Regions from separate parts of the Solibaculum intestinale genome, predicted to be linked through region 2. Evidence: predicted binding sites of a transcription regulator. Region 2 holds the regulator's gene; the other holds the start of a gene.

The links. The regulator HrcA, encoded in region 2, represses chaperone genes, less so after heat shock. The targets are predictions, from matches to a motif close to TGTTAGCACTCNNNNNNNNNGAGTGCTAACA.
Region 1: a site for HrcA is predicted at 2,381-2,411, ahead of WMO26_RS01915 (co-chaperone GroES). Genes of this name have one in related genera too.

What each region holds. Positions count from the first base shown of each region.
Region 1 covers NZ_JBBMFD010000001.1:405,224-410,207, reverse strand. Annotated here, with positions in the region: gene hpf (ribosome hibernation-promoting factor, HPF/YfiA family) at 120-656, shown strand; gene WMO26_RS01920 (THUMP domain-containing class I SAM-dependent RNA methyltransferase) at 1,097-2,215, shown strand; gene WMO26_RS01915 (co-chaperone GroES) at 2,443-2,727, shown strand; gene groL (chaperonin GroEL) at 2,776-4,404, shown strand; gene WMO26_RS01905 (site-2 protease family protein) at 4,839-4,984, shown strand, end outside.
Region 2 covers NZ_JBBMFD010000014.1:51,350-56,333, reverse strand. Annotated here, with positions in the region: gene WMO26_RS08860 (glycosyltransferase family 39 protein) at 1-1,124, shown strand, start outside; gene hrcA (heat-inducible transcriptional repressor HrcA) at 1,293-2,354, shown strand; gene grpE (nucleotide exchange factor GrpE) at 2,370-2,930, shown strand; gene dnaK (molecular chaperone DnaK) at 2,994-4,835, shown strand.

The DNA.
Region 1 (4,984 bases), on a different contig from region 2:
ACCGAAGATACTCCGGAAGCGATTCCGGTTTATCATACTTTATGTGCATGTCCCTGAAAAAGGACGGGAAAGCGGATGTGTATGCTCCGTTTTGCGGCACCTTCTAAGGGGACGGCGGAATGGAGGTTACTATGATCATTACCATTACTGGGAGAAAGGTCAACCTCAGGGATTCTTTCAAAGAGCGGGTGGAAAAAAAGCTTTCCAAGTTCGACCGTCTGTTTGAGAAAGAGGCCCAGGCCAACGTGACCGTTACGCTGGAGAAAAACCGGCAGACGGTGGAGGTCACCATCCGCAGCGGCGGTATGGTTTACCGCGCGGAGGAAACCGCCTTTGAAATGGAGGAAGCGCTGGATAAGGTGATGGATTCCCTGGCCCGCCAGATCCGCAAGAACAAGACCCGGTTGGAAAAACGGCTGTATGCCAGCACCATAGAGGACCTGTATCCCGAACCGGTGGAGGAAGAGGCGGACTACCAGGTGGTGCGCACCAAACGTCTTCCCATTAAGCCTCTCGATGTGGATGAGGCCATTTTGCAGATGAACCTGCTTGGACACGAGTTTTTCATGTTCCGGAATGCCGACACCAATGAGATCAACGTCGTGTACCACCGCAAGAACGGCGACTATGGTCTTTTGGAGCCGGAAGCGGAATAAGGAACGCCGGACAAGAAGGGTTGGGCGTTTCTAAGATAAAATAGAGGCCGTGCCATTTTTGGCGCGGCCTTTTTGCGTTTTCATTCACCAGGGAAGGGGCGGTTTGAAAAGGAAGGCGGATCTATTCTGCGAGGCTCCTGGAAAGCGATAGCATTTAGAAGAGCCGGGAGAGACTTTTGTTCGTTTGGGGGAAGAAAAGACTGAGCGTTACGCATGGGGTTGGGGCCTGGCACGGGAAGGCTTTTCAAAGGTACAGCACTCGCGGCGCCGGTGGAAAGCGGCAGGAGCATGGCCAAAACGAAGTGGCCTGTGCTTCTATTGGGAGCGGCCTACTTTGCCGGCACATCGGCAAAGCAGGCGCTCTTACAATTTTCTTTGCCTTCGGCCCACATCTGCGGTATAATGAGCACAATCACTGTGTTAAGACAAAGGAGATCACTATGGATTCCATTCGCATGTCCGCCCCGTGCCTTTTCGGTATCGAGGGCGTTTTGGCCGACGAGCTGCGCCGTATGGGCGCATCGGAGGTAACGCCGGATACCGGCAAGGTACTCTTTTCCGGCGACGAAGCCATGCTCGCCCGGGCAAACCTTTCCTCCCGGTTTGCCGAACGCATTCAGGTTCAGCTGGGCGAGTTCCCGGCGCGCACCTTTGAGGAGCTGTTTGAAGGAGTGAAGGCGCTGCCCTGGGAGCGGTGGATTGGAAAGCAGGACGCCTTCCCGGTGAAAGGCTGGTCCTTAAACTCCAAGCTTCATAGCGTACCCGACTGCCAGGCCATCGTTAAGAAGGCGGCGGTGGAACGGCTCAAATCGGCTTATAGGCTGCCTTGGTTCGAAGAGACGGGGCCTGTGCATCAAATCCAGTTTTCCATTTTAAAGGACAGGGCTTCGGTCCTGCTGGATACCTCGGGGGAAGGGCTCCACAAGCGGGGCTACCGCCCTCGGGCGAACGAAGCGCCCATTAAGGAAACCCTGGCTGCGGCGATGGCGGACTTAGCCCGGGTACGGGGGTACAGCCGGGTTATTGATCCCTTCTGCGGTTCGGGGACGCTGCTTATCGAATCCGCCCTCATCGCCATGCGCATCGCCCCGGGGCTTAACCGGACCTTTGCGGCGGAGAAATGGAGCGCCATTCCCCAAAAGGTCTGGCAGGAGGAGCGGCAGTATGCCATGAGCCGCATCATACGGGACAACGAGTTCGAAGCCGTGGGCTACGATATCGACGAGCATGCCCTGGAGCTGACCCGCCTCAACGCCAAGCGTGCCGGGGTAGATTCCCGCATCCGGGTGGAGAAACGGGACATCCGGGACTTTTCGGACGACGGAGAAAAGGCCACTATTCTCTGCAACCCGCCCTACGGGGAACGGCTGCTGGACGTAAAGGAAGCGGAAACCCTCTATCGGGAGATGGGGAAGGTGTTTGCCCGCAAGGAAAAGTTTGGTTATTATATCATCAGCCCTCACGAGGATTTTGAGGCTCTTTTCGGCCGCAAGGCGGATAAACGCCGCAAGCTCTACAACGGCATGATCAAGTGCCAGCTCTACATGTATTTCAAATAAGCGAAAAATGCCTTCCGCTGTATGGGCGGCGCATAAATGCGCCATACTGTGCAGGGAAGGCATTTCCTTTTTGTGGGATTCGCCTGGACGTTTGTAAACAATTTGTGAAGTGCTAAATTTTCTAAAAATAGTACTTGATTTTTCCAAGCGATATGATTACAATAGTTTTAGCACTCAAAGATAGAGAGTGCTAAACTGAGTTATTAATTTATCAGGGAGGAATAGAAATGACAATCAAGCCTCTTTCCGACAGAGTGGTCATCAAGATGGAGGAAGCCGAGGAAACCACCAAGAGCGGCATCGTGCTGGCCGGCTCCGCCAAGGAAAAGCCCCAGGTTGCCACTGTGCTGGCCGTTGGTCCGGGCGGTTTGGTAGACGGCAAGGAAGTGCAGATGACGGTAAAGGTCGGCGATAAGGTCATCACCAGCAAGTATTCCGGCACCGAGGTCAAGGTGGACGGCGAGGAAGTCATCATCGTGCGTCAGTCCGACATCCTGGCGGTTGTGGAATAAGATCGCTTTTTCGGTTCTATGATATGAAATACGGGAGGTAATTTGATTATGGCAAAGGAAATTCTCTACGGCGTAGACGCCCGCAAGGCGTTGCAGGCCGGTATCGATAAGCTGGCGGACACGGTGAAGATCACCCTGGGCCCCCGCGGCAGAAACGTGGTGCTCGACAAGAAGTTCGGCGCCCCCCTCATCACCAACGACGGCGTGACCATCGCCAAGGAAATTGAGCTTGACGACGCCTTTGAAAACATGGGCGCGCAGCTGGTCAAGGAAGTCGCCACCAAAACAAACGACGTGGCCGGCGACGGCACCACCACCGCCACCCTTCTGGCCCAGTCTCTGATCGGCGAGGGTATGAAGAACGTTGCGGCCGGCGCCAACCCCATGATCGTGCGCCGCGGCATCCAGAAGGCCTCCAAGGCGGCCATTGACGCGGTTGTGTCCAACTCCAAGAAGGTTTCCGGCAGTGAGGACATTGCCCGCGTCGCCACCATTTCCGCTGGCGACGAGTTCATTGGCAAGCTGATTGCGGAAGCGATGGAGAAGGTTTCCGCCGACGGCGTCATCACCGTGGAAGAGTCCAAGACTGCCGAGACCTATTCCGAGGTGGTCGAGGGCATGCAGTTTGACCGCGGCTACATCTCTCCCTATATGTGCACCGATACCGACAAGATGGAAGCGATCATCGACGACGCTTACATCCTGATCACCGATAAGAAGATTTCCAACATCCAGGATATCCTGCCGCTGCTGGAGAAAATCGTGCAGTCGGGCAAGAAGCTGGTCATCATCGCCGAGGACGTGGAAGGCGAAGCGCTGGCCACGCTGCTTGTCAACAAGCTGCGCGGCACTTTCACCTGCGTCGCCGTCAAGGCTCCCGGCTTTGGCGACCGCCGCAAGGAGATGCTCCAGGATATCGCCATCCTCACCGGCGGCACCGTGATTTCCTCCGATCTGGGCCTGGAGCTCAAGGACGCCGACATGGCTCAGCTGGGCCGCGCCCGTCAGGTCAAGGTGCAGAAGGAGAACACCATCATCGTCGACGGCGCCGGCAATTCCGAAGAGATCAAGGCGCGGGTGGGCCAGATCCGTTCCCAGATCGAGGTCTCCACTTCGGACTTCGACCGCGAGAAGCTCCAGGAGCGTCTGGCGAAGCTGGCCGGCGGCGTAGCCGTCATCAAGGTCGGCGCTGCTACCGAGATCGAAATGAAGGAAAAGAAGCTGCGTATTGAGGATGCCCTTTCCGCCACCAAGGCTGCGGTAGAGGAAGGCATTGTAGCCGGCGGCGGCGTGGCCCTGCTCAACGCCATTCCGGCGGTGAGCAAGGTTGTCGACGAGCTCGACGGCGACGAGAAGACGGGCGCGAAGATCGTCCTGAAGTCCCTGGAAGCCCCCATGCGCCAGATTGCGGCCAATGCGGGCGTGGAAGGCTCGGTCATTGTGGATAAGATCGTCTCCAGCGGCAAGGTGAACTACGGCTACGACGCCCTCAAGGAAGAATATTCCGATATGATTTCCGCCGGCATCGTCGACCCGACCAAGGTCACCCGTTCCGCGATGGAGAACGCGGCTTCCGTCGCGGCTATGGTGCTCACCACCGAGTCCCTGGTTGCCGACAAGAAGGAAGAAAACCCGGTTCCGGCCGCTCCCAACCCCGGTATGGGCGGCATGTATTAATTCCGGTTTGCATGTGTGTTCCAAAAGCGCGCGCTCTCTTGAGCGCGCGCTTTTTTCGTGAACCGATGTCTGGTGTGAAACGCTCCGCGGCATTTCTCTGAGCAAAAGCGGTTTTGGCGCCTAGCGTGGGAGCGGAAAAACGGATGACCACGATCCGCTTTCACACCTCCGGCTGTTTAGAAAGCCATGCCAGATTCCTTTTCCCGGGCCGGGCACGGGCTGTGGGAAGAATGCGCATCTAAGTGTACCGGCGCCGGAGAAAAGAAGATTCCTGCGCTGGAACAGGCAGGCTTCCGTCTTTTTCTGGCCGAAGGCGGATATCGTCCCAAAACAATTGCGGGAATTGCTGGATTGTGCTATAATTGTTTCTTAATCTACTGCGTTTCGTCGAAGAAAGTTTCGATTTTTCTATCTTTACACCGGGAGTGATGCTTGTGCTGTTTCACCTCTTGCAGGGCGGCGACATGACACAGATCGTTTTGACGCTGCTGACCACCGCTTTTGTGGTGGTCGCCATTCTGCCCATTCACGAGTGCGCCCACGCCTTCGTCGCTCACAAGCTGGGGGACGACACGGGAAA
Region 2 (4,984 bases):
CCCTTCCTCAGAGCGACGACTGGCAGTTCTACCAGCCGCCCCTTCATCATATAATCTCAGCCCTGTGGGTCAAGGCGGGGCTGCTTTTGGGTTTCTCGGTGGAACGGTGCGTGGAAAACATCCAGCTTCTGACCGTCTTCTACTCCATGGCGATTTTAGTGGTGCTTCAAAAGATTCTCGCCTATTTCCGTCTTTCCCCGGTTTTTCAGCTGTGCGCCCTTCTCTTCGCCGCCTTCCACCCCACCATGCTCTACATGAGCAGCGGCATCAACAACGACATTCTAATGCTCCTGTTCTTCCTGCTTACCGTTTTGTTTACCATCCGGTGGTACTATCGGCAGACCTTCGGCAACATCCTGCTGCTGGCGCTGTGCATCGGGCTTGGCATGATGACCAAGCTCTCCTGCGGCATTGTGGCGATTTTGGTGGCGCCCGTGCTGCTGTATGGGTTTCTCAAATCGAGGAAAAAGGGACGCTTGGTGGGCCAGTTCGCGGCCTTTGGGGCGGTATGCGCGCCGCTGGGGCTATGGTACTCGGTGCGCAATTTTCTGCGCTTCGGCCAGCCCTTCGGCTACGTACCCATGCTGCCGGAGGACAGCTTTCAGTATGTGGGCAACTATTCCGTTTTCCAGCGGCTCTTTTCCCTGCCTTTTGACCAGTTCACCGGCTCTCCCTACGTGTCGGTGGCGGACGATTACAACATCCCCATGTACGTGGTCAAGAACTCCCTCTTCGGCGAGGCCAGCTACCAGGCCCTCGCCCCCTTCGCCTGGGTTCTCGTCTATGCAAACCTGGCGATGCTTTTGCTGATTGCAGCGGCGTTTGTCTATTGCCTTGTCAAAGGGTTCGGTCGGGGCCCTCGGCTCCCGCTGGCCCTGCTTGCCGGGAACGTGCTGCTGCAAGCAGCCTCTTACTTAAACTTCTGCTTTCAAATGCCTCACGCCTGTACCATGGACGTGCGGTATATGGCGTCGGCCATTTTATGCGGCGGGTTCTTCCTGGCGCTGGCCGGGCAAATGATAACCGAGCGGGCGAAACGACCCATCCGCTGGCCCCAGTATGCATGCGTTTTTCTGGTGGGGCTTTTCTCCTTCGGCAGCGCCCTCTTCTATGCCCTTGTTTAAAGAACATGCCAAAGGCGGCCGCCCCATACCGGGGTGGCCGCCTTTTTTCGTTTGTACATAAAGTATTTACAAATGGCCTCTTGACAAAGAAGAACGGGAATGGTAAATTAATACTCAGATTAGCACTCTAAGTTATTGAGTGCTAAAACAGTCTGGAGGTTTGTAACCATGGAGCTTGGTGAGCGCAAATTAAAGGTGCTGTCCGCTCTCATCGAGGCTTACATCAACACGGGCGAACCAGTTGGTTCCAAAGCGTTGCAGGAGGCCCTCGACCGAGCGGTTTCCTCTGCTACCATCCGCAACGACATGGCTGAGCTTTCCGAGCTTGGCCTCTTGGAGCAGCCGCACACCTCGGCTGGGCGGATTCCGTCCCCGAAAGGATACCGGCTGTATATTGACAAGCTTATGTCCCATGCCCCGGTAACAAAGGAAGAGCGCCGGTTTATTGATACAATGCTGGAGGAACACGCCGACGACCCGGAACGGCTTTTGGAAAACGCGTCGCTGGCATTGGCGCAGCTGACCCGGTTTGCGGCATTGTCCACCACCCCGGAAAGCGAGACGGCGGTCATTCTCAAATGCGAGCTGATCGCGGCGGGACGGCGGCTAGCCATCCTTTTACTGGTCACGTCGGCGGGCATGATGAAATCGAAGCTGTTTAAGACCGACACGGACATTACCCCGGAGCTGTGCGAACGGTTTCGCCGGGTGACGGCCGAACATGTCTGCGGCGTGCCCCTGTCGGACATCTGTCTTCCCTTTGTCCAGACGCTGGCCGCGTCTTTAGGGGAACACGCCTTCACCATGACCCCGCTGCTCATCGGCCTGTACGAGACGGCGAGCGAGGCGGCACAGGCGCAGGTACGGCTGGAAGGCCAGGCGAACCTGCTGATCCATCCGGAGTTTGACGGGGAGCACGTACGGCGGCTTATGGAGTTTTTAGCCAAGCGCAAGGAGCTTGCCGAGTTGCTCCATCAATACCACGGAGGCGTGAACGTGGTGCTGGGAAGCGAAAGCCCCACCCCGGAGCTGTCGGGTTCGAGCGTGGTCATCGCCCGGTACCGGCTGGGCAGCCGGGAGGGCGGCACCATCGGCGTCATCGGACCGAGCCGGATGAATTATTCAAAAATCATCCCAAGCCTTGAATATTTCGCCCTGCGTTTAGGCAACCTCCTATCGGAGGACCTGGACGAAGGAGGCGGGTCACAAGCGGATTCACAACAAACATAGAAGGTGGGACGCACATTGAAAAAGAAAGACGCAAAGGCGGAAACGAAGGCCGCGGAAAACGAGACGGTTCAAAACAAAGCGGCGGAAAATCAGGAGCAGGACACGGCGAAGGAGCCTGAGGCGGAAAATCCGTTGCAGGCGCAGGTGGAGCAGCTGCAAAAGGAGCTCAAAGAGCAAAAGGAGCTGCTGCTGCGCACGGCGGCGGAGTACGACAACTACCGCAAACGCACCGCCAAGGAAAAGGACGCTACTTGGAACGACGCGAAGGCGTCGACGGTTGCGGAGTTTCTCCCGGCGCTTGACAATCTGGAGCGGGCGCTGACCGCCCAGGGGGACGCGCAGGACATTAAGAAGGGTGTGGAAATGATCCACAAGCAGTTTCTCGATGCCCTTGCAAAGCTCAAGGTGGAGGAAATCCCCACGGTGGGCGAAACGCTCGACCCGTCCTTGCATCATGCGGTGATGCATGTGGAGGACGAGGAAGCGGGAGACGGCGAAATCGTCGAGTGCTTCCAGAAGGGCTATAAAACCGGCGACCGGGTCATCCGTTACAGCATGGTCAAGGTAGCCAATTAACGTTCGCAGCGTTTTTCATAGATTCACAGATAGAAAATCAAACCGTTTAGGAGGAATTTCAGTATGGCAAAGGTAATCGGCATAGATTTGGGTACGACGAACAGCTGTGTAGCCGTCATCGAGGGCGGCGAACCGGTCGTCATTACCAACGCGGAAGGCGCGCGTACCACCCCGTCGGTGGTGGCGCTTTCTAAGAACGGCGAACGCATGGTGGGCCAGGTGGCAAAGCGCCAGGCCATCACCAACCCTGACCGCACCATCGCTTCCATTAAGAGGGACATGGGCACCAACCGCAAGGTCACCATCGACGGCAAGGCCTATACGCCCCAGGAAATCTCCGCCATGATCCTGCAAAAGCTCAAGGCGGACGCGGAAGCGTACCTGGGCGAGAAGGTATCCGAGGCGGTCATCACGGTTCCGGCTTACTTCTCCGACGCCCAGCGCCAGGCCACCAAGGACGCGGGTACCATCGCGGGCCTGGAGGTCAAGCGCATTATTAACGAACCCACTGCCGCGGCGCTCGCCTACGGCATTGATAAGGAAACCGATCAAAAGGTTATGGTCTACGACCTGGGCGGCGGCACCTTCGACGTGTCTATCATCGAGATGGGCGACGGCGTGCAGGAGGTCCTGGCCACTGCCGGCAACAACCGCCTGGGCGGCGACGACTTCGACCAGCGGGTCATCAACTGGATGGTACAGAACTTTAAGGCGGAAACCGGCGTGGACCTGTCGAATGACAAGATGGCCATGCAGCGATTAAAGGAAGCGGCGGAAAAAGCAAAGATCGAGCTGTCCGGCGTGACCACCAGCCAGATCAACCTCCCCTTCATCACCGCCGACGCCACCGGCCCGAAGCATCTGGACATGACGCTTACCCGTGCCAAGTTCAACGAGCTGACCGCGGATCTGGTGGAAAACACCATGGGCCCGGTTCGCCAGGCCCTCAAGGACTCCGGCCTTTCCGTAAACGAGCTGGATAAGATCCTTCTGGTGGGCGGCTCGAGCCGCATTCCCGCGGTGCAGGAAGCCATCAAGAAGTTCACCGGCAAAGAGCCCTTCAAGGGCATCAACCCCGACGAATGCGTGGCCATCGGTGCGGCGCTCCAGGCAGGCGTTTTGGGCGGCGAGGTTAAGGGCCTGCTGCTTCTGGACGTTACGCCTTTGTCCCTGGGCATCGAGACCATGGGCGGCGTCATGACCAAGGTCATCGACCGCAACACCACCATCCCCACCAAGAAGAGCCAGGTGTTCTCCACCGCTGCCGACGGGCAGACTTCCGTGGAAGTCCATGTTCTGCAGGGCGAGCGCGAGTTCGCCCGTGACAATAAGACCCTGGGCATGTTCCGTCTCGACGGCATCCCGGCCGCGCCCCGCGGCGTGCCGCAGATCGAGGTCACCTTCGACATCGACGCAAACGGCATCGTCCATGTGTCCGCCAAGGACCTGGGCACCGGCAAGGAACAGCACATCACCATCACCTCCAATACCAACATGAGCAAGGACGACATTGAAAAAGCGGTCAAGGACGCCGAGCAGTTCGCAGCGGAAGACAAGAAGCGCCGCGAAGAGGTAGACACGAAGAACGCCGCCGACCAGATGGTGTACCAGGCGGAGAAGACCCTCACCGAAGCAGGCGACAAGATTGATGCGGCGGAAAAAGACGCGGTCCAGAAGGACATTGACGCCCTCAAGGAAGCGCTCAAGGGAACCGACGTGGAGATGATCAAGGCCGCCCAGGAGAAGTTGCAGCAGTCGCTGATGAAGGTGGGCGAGAAAATCTATAACGCCGCTCAGCAGCAAGCTTCCTCCGGTGCCGGCACGCCCAACGACGGCCCCAAGACCGATGAAAACGGCAACGTTTACGACGCAGAGTTCCACGACGTGGATGACGACAAGAAATAAGAAACCCGTTTGAACCAAACCGGGCGACGTACCGCGTAAGGGGGAGTTTCCTCCTTACGCGTTCGCCTGTTTATGGAAGAGCGGTTACATAGCAGACGCATGTGGCCGCCCGGCGGCCACGACCCATGACTTTTCATACAAGGCGGGAT